One region of the Lysinibacillus sp. NPDC086135 genome, then DNA from elsewhere that is predicted to be linked to it. Evidence: riboswitches for the same ligand, from Rfam matches in the RefSeq annotation. Region 1 holds a riboswitch; each other region holds the start of a gene.
What was found. A riboswitch is a leader RNA that binds a small molecule or an ion and turns the genes downstream of it on or off. The one in region 1 is predicted to bind thiamine pyrophosphate.
Positions count from the first base shown of each region.

Region 2: another riboswitch for thiamine pyrophosphate. It lies ahead of thiT (energy-coupled thiamine transporter ThiT); the one in region 1 lies ahead of thiM (hydroxyethylthiazole kinase).
Region 3: another riboswitch for thiamine pyrophosphate. It lies ahead of tenI (thiazole tautomerase TenI); the one in region 1 lies ahead of thiM (hydroxyethylthiazole kinase).

Region 1 covers NZ_JBIVCA010000001.1:113,865-118,570, forward strand. The annotation lists gene thiI (tRNA uracil 4-sulfurtransferase ThiI) at 1-110, shown strand, start outside; gene ACIPKN_RS00480 (alpha/beta-type small acid-soluble spore protein) at 263-478, shown strand; gene thiE (thiamine phosphate synthase) at 690-1,322, opposite strand; gene thiD (bifunctional hydroxymethylpyrimidine kinase/phosphomethylpyrimidine kinase) at 1,312-2,136, opposite strand; gene thiM (hydroxyethylthiazole kinase) at 2,136-2,891, opposite strand; TPP riboswitch at 2,981-3,079, opposite strand; gene mbcS (acyl-CoA synthetase MbcS) at 3,305-4,706, shown strand, end outside.
Region 2 covers NZ_JBIVCA010000018.1:40,983-45,688, forward strand. The annotation lists gene ACIPKN_RS20505 (hypothetical protein) at 414-608, opposite strand; gene ACIPKN_RS20510 (hypothetical protein) at 948-1,265, opposite strand; gene thiT (energy-coupled thiamine transporter ThiT) at 1,405-1,965, opposite strand; TPP riboswitch at 2,093-2,201, opposite strand; gene ACIPKN_RS20520 (magnetosome magnetite crystal formation protein family) at 2,327-2,662, shown strand; gene ACIPKN_RS20525 (AAA family ATPase) at 2,874-4,706, opposite strand, start outside.
Region 3 covers NZ_JBIVCA010000027.1:16,008-20,713, forward strand. The annotation lists gene ACIPKN_RS24310 (thiazole synthase) at 1-8, opposite strand, end outside; gene thiS (sulfur carrier protein ThiS) at 11-214, opposite strand; gene thiO (glycine oxidase ThiO) at 226-1,356, opposite strand; gene tenI (thiazole tautomerase TenI) at 1,357-2,076, opposite strand; TPP riboswitch at 2,076-2,183, opposite strand; gene ACIPKN_RS24330 (hypothetical protein) at 2,403-2,699, shown strand; gene ACIPKN_RS24335 (DNA topoisomerase III) at 3,031-4,706, opposite strand, start outside.

The DNA.
Region 1 (4,706 bases):
AAAGCTTCTCGGATTTTGATGAGCTAATCGAACGAGCAGTGAAAAACCGTGAAGTCTATATATTCCCGAAAAAAGAGCAAGAAGCCGATAAATTTGCAGATCTTCTATAGAAGAAACTTGCGATTTCATAAGCTAACGAGCCGACTCAGAAGTCTTGAGTCGGCTTTTTTGTTCATTTCCTTCGTAGGCACAATTTACCTATAAAATTTTCGTATTAAAAATCTAATATCGCACATTCTATATTCACAAGGAGGTGAGAGACATGACTTCAACAAATCGCAGTTCAAACAAACTTGCTGTACCTGGTGTAGAGTACGCTCTAGATCAAATGAAATACGAAATTGCACAAGAATTTGGTGTTCAATTAGGAGCTGACGCTTCAGCTCGTGCTAACGGTTCCGTTGGCGGTGAAATCACTAAACGTCTTGTACAAATGGCAGAATCACAATTAAAAGGTATGCCAAACAACAACCTATAATTGCATAATCAGCAATTATTAAAATTAAAACCAGTGACCGTAAAAGGCACTGGTTTTAGTTTGTTTAAATTTTTTATTTTTATCCTGTATTAACGGACTGTATCAAAAGAGAAGCGAGTTGTTCCTATTTCAATTCAATGAGAGCAAAGAAATAGGTGAGGCTAACTGCCCGTAAAAAACCGATTGGTGAAAACTAATAAAAGTTTCACCTTTATCCTACAAATGATTTAAATGTAGAGACTGTATTTGCAATATCCTCACTTTGGCAAATTGCAGAAATAACTGCTATCCCATCAGCACCTGCTTTAAATACCATAGGAGCATTTGAACAGTTTATGCCTCCAATTGCAACGATAGGGAGATCCGGATATTGCATCCGAGCTTGTTGTAAAAAATTAGTTCCACTAGGTGGATTGGCGTCACTTTTAGAAGTGGTTGAAAAAATCGGACCAATTCCTACATAATCAGCACCATATTGTAGAGCAGTTTGTAATTCAGCTTGTGAATGAACAGAAACACCTAAAATCATGTTGCCAATTTTATTACGCACCATCGACACAGGAAAATCCTCTTGCCCAATATGAACACCGTCTGCTCTAAGATTTATAGCCAGCTCGACATCATCGTTGACGATAAACGGAACATGATATTGTTGACAGAGCTTTTGACATTTACGAGCAAAATCTTCATAGGCTTGCCCAGTTAGTGTATTTGGTCCTTTTTCACGATATTGAAACATCGTAATTCCAGATTGCAGAGCTTTCTCTAAAACGTTTAATGGCTCGTGTTTGAAAACATTACTTGTACCCATTATAAAATATAGCTGTAGATCGTCATGTTTCATGAATGATCACCTCGCAGGAATTCTTCAAGTTTTGATAAGCAAAATGATTGGTAGGACCATGTCCATTACCAATAGATAAATCATGAGTTATTGCTAATTGAATAAATTTTTTAGCTTCCTCAATCGCATCTTCTAAAGTTAGTCCACGACCAAGAAAAGCAGTTAATGCAGCGGAAAACGTACAGCCTGTACCATGCGTATTTTTGGTTGCAATACGAGTGGACTGCATGGAAAATGACCGACCATCTTGGAAAAATACATAATCAGTAGCATAACATTTATCCTCTAAATGACCGCCTTTAATAATGACGCATTGAATGCCCATTTGTAATAAGACCTTAGCTGCTTCTTTAATATCTGTTAAAGAATTGATTTTCCTTCCAGAAAGGGTTTCTGCCTCTGGAATGTTCGGTGTTACCACTGTTGCTATAGGTAGCAAACAACTGCGTAATGCCTCAATTGCTTCTTGCTGTAATAAGCTTTCGCCACCTTTTGCAATCATGACAGGATCTACTATAAGCGGACTATTTATTTCAGTTAAAATCCGTGCAATTGATTGAATAATTTCCGAGGAAAACAGCATTCCGGTTTTAATAGCACTTATTGAAAAATCCTCGACAAGCGCTTGGAGTTGTTTTTCGACAAAACTAACTTCAATTGGTAAGACATCCGATACCCCGAGTGTATTCTGGGCGGTTAAAGCTGTAATAACAGACGTTCCAAACACCTTTAATTCCTGGAATGTTTTTAAATCAGCCTGTATCCCTGCACCGCCACCACTATCAGAGCCAGCAATTGTCGTTACAATATGCATCATTGTTCACCACCCTTGGAGAGGCGGTGTAGTTCGTTCAATACTGCAATTTGAAAATCGCCAATATATGGGGTAGAAGAAGCAGCTTGCTCTGCCACTTTTTTATAAAGCGATAATGTTTCTATTAATTGGTCAAATGGCTTATTTCCTACGAGGTAGGAAGCACAACAAATGGCACTCAATAAGCAACCTGTTCCAGTGACTTCTGTCATTTGTGAATTTCCACCTGTAACCCATTGCTGATGTTCGCCATCAGTAATAAAATCCTTTTCACCGGTCACAATAACAATACAATTGTAAAGTTGAGCTACTTTTTGTGCCTCAACTTCTAAAGAAATTGAACCACTACCACTATCTACGCCTTTTTGTTGCCATTCTACATCGGCTATTGCTGCAAGCTCTCCGACATTACAACGAATAGCAGCAAAATTTATTTCCTTGAGTAATTGTTGTACCGTTTGTTTCCGGTAAGTTGTTGCACCTGCAGCAACAGGATCTAAAACAACGGGAATGCCAAGAGCATTTGCTGTTTTTCCTGCAAGTAACATTGATTCTTTCATTCGCTCATTAAGGGTACCGATATTTATTAATAAGCCTGAGGCAATTGCGACCATTTCTTCAACTTCATGACTGTCATCTGCCATAACTGGTGAAGCGCCTATAGCTAATAAGCCATTTGCTTGGAAATTAGCTACAACATAATTAGTGATGCAATGAATTAGTGGATTTTGTTTACGGATAGTATGAAATAACATTTTTAGTCCTCCTTGTTGGATGGACGTAAGCGTGCAAAAAAGGCTCTTTTTCGTGTAGAAAAAAACACGTAAAAGAGCCTTTCATCAGTAAATAGATGTGAATTGCTCCCTACGTCAGTATTAACTAACAGGTTCAAAGGGTCAGGTTTTACCTTCTCAACTCTAAATGAGTCCCCCTGCAATCATGCTTTTAGTTGACCAAAATGTACCATATTATTCATTCGTGTTCAATAGTTTTTTTCTTCATTGCGAAAACGGCACTAATGCTAAGTCGAAATGGATAGTACCAATACGTGACTGATGCCATATAGCAGAGCATGATAGTTGTCACGACTTTAATGAATTGGAGTGAATTCCATTGAAAATGATAAAAATTGAGTTTTATAATGAGCGTACAAAAGGGGGCATTTGCCATGAAAAGAGAAGATTTAATCGCACCAGAATGGTATAACATTTCAGATGAAATTGAAAAATATGCACAGGATTCTACTAAAAATGCATTATTAGTTTATAACGAAGATGAGGAAATTCAATATTTAACATATCGAGCTTTACTTGAAAAGGCAAATCAGGCAGCACATGTATTTACATCTCAAGGTTTAAAAAAAGGTGATGTTATTTTGGTCATGGTGCCAAGATCAGTTGAAGCGTATATCGTTTATATTGCTGCCTTAAAGGCAGGCTTAACCATTATACCTAGCTCAGAAATGCTAAGAACTAAGGATATTGAATATCGAATCAATCATGCCGATGCAAAAGGCGTTGTTGCATTTGAACCTTATATTGAACAATTCGATAATGTGGGAAATTTACAAGAAATACAGCAGTTTGTCATTGGTCATGCACATGAACCTTGGCAGCCATTGCTTGAAAAAATGCAACATCAACCGACGACTTACATAAGTTCTACACCGACTAAGAGTACAGACATTGCATTTTTAGCTTATACGAGTGGTACAACAGGCAATCCAAAGGCAGCGGTTCATACACATAGCTGGGGTTATGCGCACTTGCGAACTACTGCTCCAAATTGGTTAGGTGTACAAGAAGGTGACATTGTTTGGGCTACCGCAGCACCAGGTTGGCAAAAATGGATATGGAGTCCGTTTCTTGCTACTTTAGGAAGTGGTGCGACAGCATTTGTTTACAAAGGTCACTTCGATGCGGCAACATACCTTTCATTGCTTGAGAAATTCAATATTAATATTCTGTGTTGCACACCGACCGAATACAGATTTATGGCAGGTCTTGAAAATTTGCAAGACTTTAATTTAAGTACGATACGTCAGGCTGTGTCAGCCGGTGAACCTTTAAATAGTGAAGTGATAAAAGTATTTTCCGAGGTCTTTAATGTACAAGTACGAGATGGTTATGGACAAACAGAGAATACATTACTTGTTGGAACAATGGTAGGGATGGAGGCTAGAATGGGCTCAATGGGTAGACCTACTCCAGGTAATATGGTTGAAATTATTAATGATTTTGGAAATCCTACTGTAATTGGAGAAGTAGGAGATATTGCTGTGCACTGTGAATCACCCGCGTTATTTAAGAAATATTTAAACGATCCCGAACGTACAAATTTACAATTTAGGGGCGAATGGTATATTACAGGAGATCGTGCATATAAAGATGAAGATGGCTATTTTTGGTTTGAAGGACGTGGAGATGATGTCATTATTTCGTCTGGGTATACGATAGGTCCATTTGAGGTAGAAGATGCGTTATTGAAGCATCCAGCAGTAAAAGAAACGGCCGTAGTCGCGAGTCCGGATGAAATTCGTGGAAATCTCGTGAAGGCATTTGTTGTGCTCT
Region 2 (4,706 bases), on a different contig from region 1:
TTTATTTAAATTCTTGACGCCCACAGCATTTTCAAATTCAACAAAAACCTTCCAAATTGAATTCGGAGGATTATTTGAGTTGCGCTTTTTAGCATGAAGTGTTTTTTAATTTAAAAGATTTTTATTGACAATCTATTAGCTAGTTTAGTTCAATAACTGATAATCAGTTGATTGGTGAAGTGTAGAACGATTGCAAATAGTGATAGATGACTGTGTGAGCTTATAAAGCAAGTTATGATGAGATTACGGTAGCACATCTTTTTGTTTGATTGGTGCTACAGAGCCATTTGTGTAGCTATAGGAGTGATAGAGAAAGCATAACAAAAGGACTTGTAGTAGTGTTACGCACAAGTCCCTAAGATTTAAGCGTGGTGGCAATTGGTTTGATTGTTAAAAGGAGATTATAGTCCTTGTTAACGTTTTAATTTTTCATTGATTTCTTCCAATAATAAAGATTGCCTTTTTAATTGCTTAGTTGTACTGATAGCAAACCAAAGGAAAAAAATAAATGGAATAAGAGAAAATAATAACCCGAAAATCGAGAAAGCACTAAATAAAATATCTCCTGAATTAAAACTGTTCATATCTTCTGTATAATAACTATTCAAAACTCAAATCCTCCCACTTTTTTTACTAACTTAAAATTTTTTCTATATCGAAATTGTAACATAGCAGAGTTTGGGTTGGTAGAGAAATGGTAAATGTGCAACAAATGAGATTGACAGCTACAAGAACTGAGTAACAAGTACCTAAGCAGAGTTGAACGAGCCTTTAACGAACCTGTGAGTGTGGTTAGTGGAGCAGAGGGAAACAGTTCTAATTGTTGCTATAGAGCCATGTGTGAAGCTACAGGAGAGGTTGTGAAAGCATAACAAAAGGACTTGTGCGTATGGGATTCAATCATACACGCAAGTCCTATTCTTATTGAAGGAAAGCACTACGTTAGCTTAATGAGAAATGTGTGAGGTTAGTCCTAATTTATCAATGAGAAAATTACCTTGTTCTATTTTAAACGTTTTCTTTTCAACACTAAATTCCCATCCATTTTCAATCGCATATCTAATTAAACGTTCACAATTGCTTGGCTTATGTGGGATGAAGTTCCAGCTACCTTCCCATGTAAACAAGACTTCAAAATATGATGTTTTTGATGAATAGACTTTAAAATTCACAAATTTGTTACTAGGGATCTCATTAATAACGCAGTGGAATTGAAAACCATCTACAATTATCTCTTTAGTTCTTTTGCAGAATTCCTTCCCCATTAGACCCTCCTGAATACGGCGTTTTTTCAAGCATGACGAGGCACACATTGGAAGTAAACTGCTCCGTTCGTTGAATAGCAACAATCTTTGCGAAAACAGCCAAAACAAAAGCCCTTCACTCATGTGAAGGGCATAATAGTTATGATTTTCGTTGCATTAATTGAGGTGCTGCCGTAAATAGCAGAACACCGACAATCGCTGTTAAAATCGTTGCTGGTAGCATATATGTTCCATTATAGATGATTGAATAAATCCACGCATTTTGATCGCCTGCATACTCTGCGAAAAATACAGCGCCACCAATGGTATGTGCTGCATAGCGTAAAAAACCTGCTAATACAGTTCCTAAAATAATATAAATCGCCATTTTCTTTTTGTTTAAATTTTTTGCAGCCTCAAGCACCGGTCGACGTACAACGGCCGCTAAGCCCACTACTGTAAAGGCAACACCATAATCAAGTGTTCCTTGTAGCCAATGCACAATTGTAGCACCAAACATTGTTTGCATTACACCAATGAGTAAACCGGTTGTCATGCCTGGAATAAGGCCCCAGCGGAATGCTATTAAAATTATTGGTACCATCACTAGACTAACAGAGCCGCCTTGTGCCCATACTTTAAAGGAAACCTGATCGAGCACAAGGCCAATCGCAGCGAATATCGCAATCTCCACAAGCATTAACAGTTTTTTATTGTCCATAATATTCTCTCCTTTGTTCCGATGTAGGATACAAGAGCAGGAATAGAAATCAGTTGGCAAATATGTCCCTATCTGGCATCAAAAAAATAAAAAACGATGCCAGGACAGAGCCTCACATCGTAAAAGTGTCGGTTTCTATCCACAATCCCTACGCAAGTGTTAACTTACAGGTTCGAAGAGTCAAGGCATTACGTGCCCAGTCTCAGCTGACATCATCAGCTCCCCTTGTGGTCGTACATCTTAATTTTATTGAACAACCTCATTGTACGCAAACACTGTTATGATTACAACCTCTTCCACATTTTTTTTTTTGAAACTTTATCGTTTTTCATGCGTAAATATTAAAAAAGGAGGTACTACTATGGAGAACCAAAAAATTTTATCTGCCTTTAGTTATCTCAGTATTTTATTCGCACCCTTTATTGTGCCATTAGTCGTTTACTTTGTGACAAAAGATAGCGACGTAAAGAGGCACTCTATTCGAGCACTAATATCACATTTAATCCCAGTCGCATTCGGAATAATTTTCTTTGCAGTCTTTATTTTCTCAACTTTATCATTCAACACTAATTTTGATCTAAATTCAGATAGTAATAATTTCCTTATCATTTGGTTTGTTTCATTCGCAATTTATATTCTCGTTTCATTAGGAGTCGTTATTTGGAATATTATTCAAGCTGTTCGGGTGATCCGATAAGTTTCATCTTAACCTCTCCTTGAACACATAGTACTTAAGGGGCTGTTATTTGTGAAAGTATCTAAAGTTGTTAAAACCGCTGTAAAATTAGCACCTATCGTTATCCCAATTGTCAAAAAAGTAATCGCTGCAAAAAAAGGAACAAATCCTAACGTAACTAAAAAAAAATAACAAAGAGGCGTATTTCCAAAAACGGAGATACGCCTCTTTGTTATTTCACTTCAAAATATGTTTGACTATGACCGTTCATTGCTTTTTCAACATGCAACACAGCAGGCATTGTAGCTTTTAACTCCGCAACGTGAGAAATGACTCCAATCATACGTCCGGAATCTTGTAAATCAATAAGCGTATCAATCGCCTTATTTAATGCTTCTTCATCGAGAGAACCGAAGCCCTCATCAATAAACATCGTTTCAATACGGATATTACCTTGAAAGCTTTGAATGACATCTGCCATCCCAAGGGCAAGACTTAAAGACGCATTAAACTTTTCTCCCCCTGATAATGTTTTCACATCTCGTAATTGATCTGTATAAGCATCATACACATCTAGTCCTAGCCCACTTTGCTTGGCATGCTTTTCTAAGCGATCTGAACGTCGTAGCTCAAATTGACCGTTGGATAAATGATAAAGTCGAATATTTGCCGCCTCTGTTATTTTATCTAAATAATTGATTTGAATATAACGCTCAAAAGACAGCTTTTTCACATTCTGTCCATTTAACATTGCATAGAGCTCCTTTACTCGCCCCGCTTCTTTTTCAAGTAAATGAATCTCCTGTTCGGTCTCCTCAACTTTTTTGATAAAGTCTGCACAAGCCTTCGCAAATCCTTCCATTTGTTGCAATACTTTAAAAGCTTCCTCATATGTGACACGAAGCATCTCTAACTTTTCTTCCATGGTCGTTAAATCTTGCTTCTCTTGCCCTTTAAGATGCTTCTCTCCCTCAGTAATTTGTACTTGTAATGTGTGGATTTGTAGTGCATATTCATTGCAAGATTTCCGTAAAGCTTCTATTTGCAACGCGCTACGCTTCCCAGTAGCAAATTCATCATAGCTTTCAAAGCCTGCTTCCTTCATACTCACTGAAAATTGCTCGCGCTTTTCATCCATTTTCAGCTTTAATTCCTCAAAAGCCTGTTTCGCTATTTCTGCGGTCATTCTAGCATTATTTGCGGCTTCCTTGGCAGATTGCAAACTTTGTTGGCTACTATTCCACGCAGTTTGTAATGCAAGTTTTTGTGATCCTATATGAGCGATTGCCTGTTGCAATGCTTGTAGCGTCGTAAGATTTTCTGGAATATGCTTTTGCTGCTCTTCTACAATTGCTTGTTGTTTAGTCAATTCCTTCGTCTTCTCAACTAAATATTGCTCAAGTTTTATTTGCTTTTCTTGTAACTGCTCCATTCGTGCACGATGATCCTTTTGTTGCATACGTACATCAGATAATTGATGGCTCACTACTTTTAAGATCGTTATTTGTTGCTCTACGTTTTGCAAAGAAGCTACAATTTGTGCTTGATTCGATTGATCAATCTCATTCGTGTCTAACTGTTCTAGCGCCTCTTGTAGAAGATGCTTTGTAGAATTCAATAAAGCTTCTTTCTCTAAAAACTTGCGCTCATCAGTACTAGCCTTTGCTCGTAAAGCCTCCACCTCTGCTAATTCAATCATCTCTAATTGCTCACGATGTGTTTCGAGGTGTGTTGTACTACCACACACTGGACAAGGCTTTCCGTCCTTAAGTTGCTGTGCTAAAATACTTGCTTGACTCGCAATCCATTGTTGCTCCAACTTTTGAAGAGCCTGCTTACTTTCTTGATAATGGACATTAGTAGTGGCTACATCCTGCTCCGCTGTTGCAACTGCTCTCGTATATTTTTCAACTTGCGCTAGTAATGATACTTGCTCTTTTAACTTAGGTAGCTGTTCTAAATAACTTTCATATGGCTCAAGTTGTTTTTCATATTGTTCAATTGTTTTTGTTAATTGCTGAACTTGCATTTGTCCTGTTTCTACGATTTTACTATTATCGTCTAC
Region 3 (4,706 bases), on a different contig from region 1:
TTTAACATAATTATCCGCCTCCAACAAAATGTACAATTTCAATGCGATCCCGGTCAGAGAGCCGGGTTTCCTGATGATCAACTTTGTTCAGGATCTCTCCATTTACTTCAATTACAACTACTTTATCTAGCAGTTTGTAATATTCGAGCAGATCCGAAACGTACACAATTTCCTCTGACAACTTCAAATTTTCTCCATTTAGTATTACTTCCAAGATCTGTCCTCCTAACTAAGCAATATTTGAGATCGATCAATGCGAAACGCAGAAAGAAACTGCTCATCTTCCACTTGACCTGTAAGCAACTGGGCTGTGAGTTTGCCAGTAAGTGGGCTTAATAGAATTCCGTTTCGATAGTGTCCGGTAGCTACAAATAGCCCCTTAATATCAGGATGCTCGCCAATATAGGGAATCCCATCATCTGTCTGCGGCCTTAATCCTGCCCACACCCGTTCCCACGGGGCATCTTTCAGCTGGGGAATCAGCTTAACGGCTTGTTCAATCAAGGTAGAAATTCCTCCAGCCGTTACTTGTTTATCAAACGTATTTTCCACGACTGTGGCCCCAATGTAAATTTCGCCATTCCGCTTAGGAACAAAATAACAGCGTTTATCTGAAAAAATCGACCTGTGAACGATTGGCTTATTCGGCTTTACAGAAAAACATTCTCCTTTCACAGGATAAACGGTCATGTTGATCCCCGTATTTTTCATTAAATCGGCAGCCCAGGCGCCGGTAGCGACAACGACCTGTTCACAATAGACGGCTCCCGCTGATGTGTATACTCCTTTGACAACACCGTTTTCATAGATAAAAGAAAGGACCTCTGTATTTTCGCGGATTGCTGTACCAAAATGCTCTGCTGCTTTTGCGAAGGCAAGTGATAATTTTGCAGGCTGAACATGGCCGTCATTTGGAAGGAACATAGCACCGACAACAGTTGGTGCTAATGCAGGCTCCATTTCTCTTACTTGTGTTGCATCGAGCCATTGGATGCCGGAATTCCAGTTCTGCTGGAACAATACCTGACTTTTTAACGCTGAAGCTAATTCATCCGTTTCTGCAATTTTTAACATGCCTTTATTCACAAATTCGATATCGATCCCCGTATATTCTAGTAATTCGTTGGTGATGGAGGGGAACATCGCCTGGCTTTTTAATGCCAATTGGAAAAATGGACCGTCGTGTTCAATTTCCGCTTGTGCTGCCAGCATACCTGCTGCTGCACTGGAGGCTTCGCAGGCCAAAGTTCCTTTTTCAAGAATGACGACTTTTTTTCCTAGTTTAGAAAGTTGATAGGCAATGGAAGAGCCATTAATTCCTCCCCCGATAATGGCAACATCAAATGTATTTTTCACTCAACACATCTCCATTTTAACTTCTTTTTGGTAGCCTTTTATTGCAGCTAATGGATCATCGGCGTTTAAAACGCCCGACATCATAGCAATACCGTCGGCCCCGCTGTTTATCACCTGTTTAGTATTTTCAGGAGCAATACCGCCGATTGCAATAACAGGAATATCTAGTGAACCAGTAAGCTTTTTTAATTCCTCTAAACCCCTTGGTTCCAATCCTGGTTTTGATTGGGTAGAAAAAATATGACCATATATCACATAGTCGGCTCCCAAGCGTTGAACCTTTTTTCCTTCTTCGACCGAGTGAATGGAGCAACCAACCGTCAATTGAGGAAAGTTGGTTTTAATCATAGATGCATCCAAACTATGATAGGCTAGTTGGACTCCTTTCGCACCTGTAATAACGGCAACATCCACCCGGTCATTGATGATTATTTTGGATAACGGAACGCCAACTCGGGAAAGCAGGTTGACTGCTTCATATAATTCTTTTGCCGTCATTTGTTTTTCACGCAAATGGATAGCGTCGGCATATGGATGGATGTCTGCTAAGATTTCACTTAGTTGTTCCATTGGCATTTTTCCATTAGAAATGAGATGAATCGCTTTTGATAATAGGGTAATGGGGGTCACCTCTTTAAGACTTATCCGCCTTCCAAATGTAGGATGCAAAAAAGCCACTTTCTTTTTGGTAAAGAAAGTGGCTGGAGATGAAAAGGACAAATTTCCGTACACCACTTCCCTACGCTGGCATTAACCAGGTCAGGTTCATAGAGTCCCGAAGTCACACTTCAATCTCAGCCTTTACAAAGGCACCCCTAGCGGATAAGTTATATATTTTATTCGATTTATTTTCAATATTAGCACTATTCATAAAGATGTCAATCATTAAGAACTAAAGTGAATAGATTACTAGGGGTTCCATTTAATGGGAAGTTTAGTCATGTTGAAGTTTTCTTTGATAAATTAGAAAGTATAGATTTCCAACAAGAAACTCGAAATTATTATTTTTATTTTAAAGGATTAGAAAAATTCGAGAAATTTTTGAAATGATATGGTTAGGATCAACTGAATTTTATCCTTCTTATGATGTACCAGAAACTTTGTATAAAGATACAATGTATAATAAATTTTACGAAAGAGAATGGAATGAAATAATACCGGAAAATCGTGAAGAACTTAATTTAATCAACGTTGATGAGTATTCTATGTTAATTGCTCTCATTAAATTAGCTGATTCGGATCATCTTGATGTATTCTTCTTTATACTTGAGAAGAATATTGTATTTAGAGGAAATGGATTAGCATTTATCATTTATCGCGAACATAATCTTGATCTATTTTAAAAGATAGCTAATACCGAGAGACTCTCGCTGGATTAGGGTATGTATTAATTCAGATGTCACCATTATTTTTAGAGATACTTAGAGCGATTGATAAGGTTGTTTAATAGAAAAAGACCACTCCGTGATGGGTGGTCATATTGTTTAAAAGGAGACCGACTTAACCGACTAAAAACCGACCGAAGAAAGATTATTAAAGATTTTCTTTTACCTTTAATGATTTTTAAAGATAGTTAGCAAACAGCAAGATACTGATATATAAAGCTTTTGAGAATCAGTGATTTTATAAGAAAGGTCGGGTCATTCAACGATATGTCGAAAGTAGAATTGTTAGTTATTGTGGAAATTTAAAAGTAATCTTACGTTCTTTTTCATCCCAAATAAGGTGGGCATTAAAAGATTTCTCGCCTTTTTGAAATCCTTTTATCAAGTCTGTTTCACCAGCTGCCAAGAGTTTTTTTATATTCGATTGTGAAATAGTTTTTCTTAAAAGTTTCTTTGAAACCGAGAATTTACAATTAGCTGTTTTATAATTTGAACAGCCGTAAAAAATGCCATGATCTATGATTGACCCTTCGCAAAGGATACATTTCCCAACAACTGTTTTTCTTTTATTATATTTTTTATTATACGGATTATTTGCAGTGATTTTATCGACTGCATTTTGATTAAATGCCCATTCCTTTTCACGCTTGTTAGCATCTGAAATCAATTTGTCAGCAAGCTTTTTTACTTGTTCCATAAATGCTGTAGGAGAAGCGTTGCCTTCACCTATTTCAGATAGTCGTTGCTCCCATTTGGCTGTCATGGAAGGGGACGTTAAGATACTTTCACCTAGTGCCTCAATGAGTAACATTCCTTTAGCCGTTGCGAAGACTTGGTTTTTCTTAACTTCAATATAGTTTCGATCTTTTAATGTACCAATAATTCCAGCGCGTGTAGCTTCAGTACCTAATCCTTCCGTTTTCGATAGGACCTTTTCTAATTCCGCATCTTCTAAATGTTTACCCGCTGTTTTCATTACGGTAATCAAATTTCCTTCAGAAAAACGATTTGGTGGCTGGGTTTCACCTTTTTTTACGTTCGCTTTCGCAACGATACCTTGCTCATTTTCATGTAATAGGGGGAGCAGTTCATCTTTGTCTGTAGGTGAGTTATCTTTAGAATGATAAATAACCTTACGCCAACCTTCTTCCATTAGCACTTTACCCTTAGAGATGAATTCTGCACGTTTATCAACAAGTGAATGAATCGTTGTGTAAGAAAATATGGCATTGTTGTAATGTGCTGCAATGACTTGTCTTGCAATTAAATCATAAATTTTTTCTTCTTCTGTACTTAGCTTTGCTACGTCTGGTATTTGCTCGGTAACAATAATTGCATGGTGATCGGTTACTTTTTTTTCATTCACATATCTTTTATTATTCATAATTGAACTTGTCGGTGGCGGAAGAAGACTTTTGTATTTATCAATTTTACTTAAATGCTCTAGTATCTTTGGTAGTGTTTTTGCTTCTTCATTCGTTAAAAATTGTGAATCAGATCTTGGATAGGAAACAACGCCCTTTAAATAAAGTCTTTGCAAAATATCCAGCGTATTTTGTGGTGAGAATTTATAAGCTTTGTTTGCTGTAGCTTGTAATGCAGATAAGTTGAATAACAATGGAGGAGCATATTCCTTTGTTTCTCTTTTAATACTATTAATTTCTACTTTTTTATTGATACAGAAATTAGCAATAGCATTAGCTTGTCGTTCTTCTTGAACTCTTGAATTGTTATCTTTATGCCATTTCGCTTTTAACAATTTTCCATCAAAATTAAACTCTGTTTCCACTTCCCAAAATGGTTCTGATTTAAAATTCGCAATTTCATGCTCCCTCTTTACTATTAGTGCAAGTGTAGGTGTTTGTACACGACCAATTGAAAATACATCTTTCACGCCATTTCTTTTGAGGAGTACCGTGTATAATCTAGATGTATTAATGCCAATTAGCCAGTCTGCACATGAAC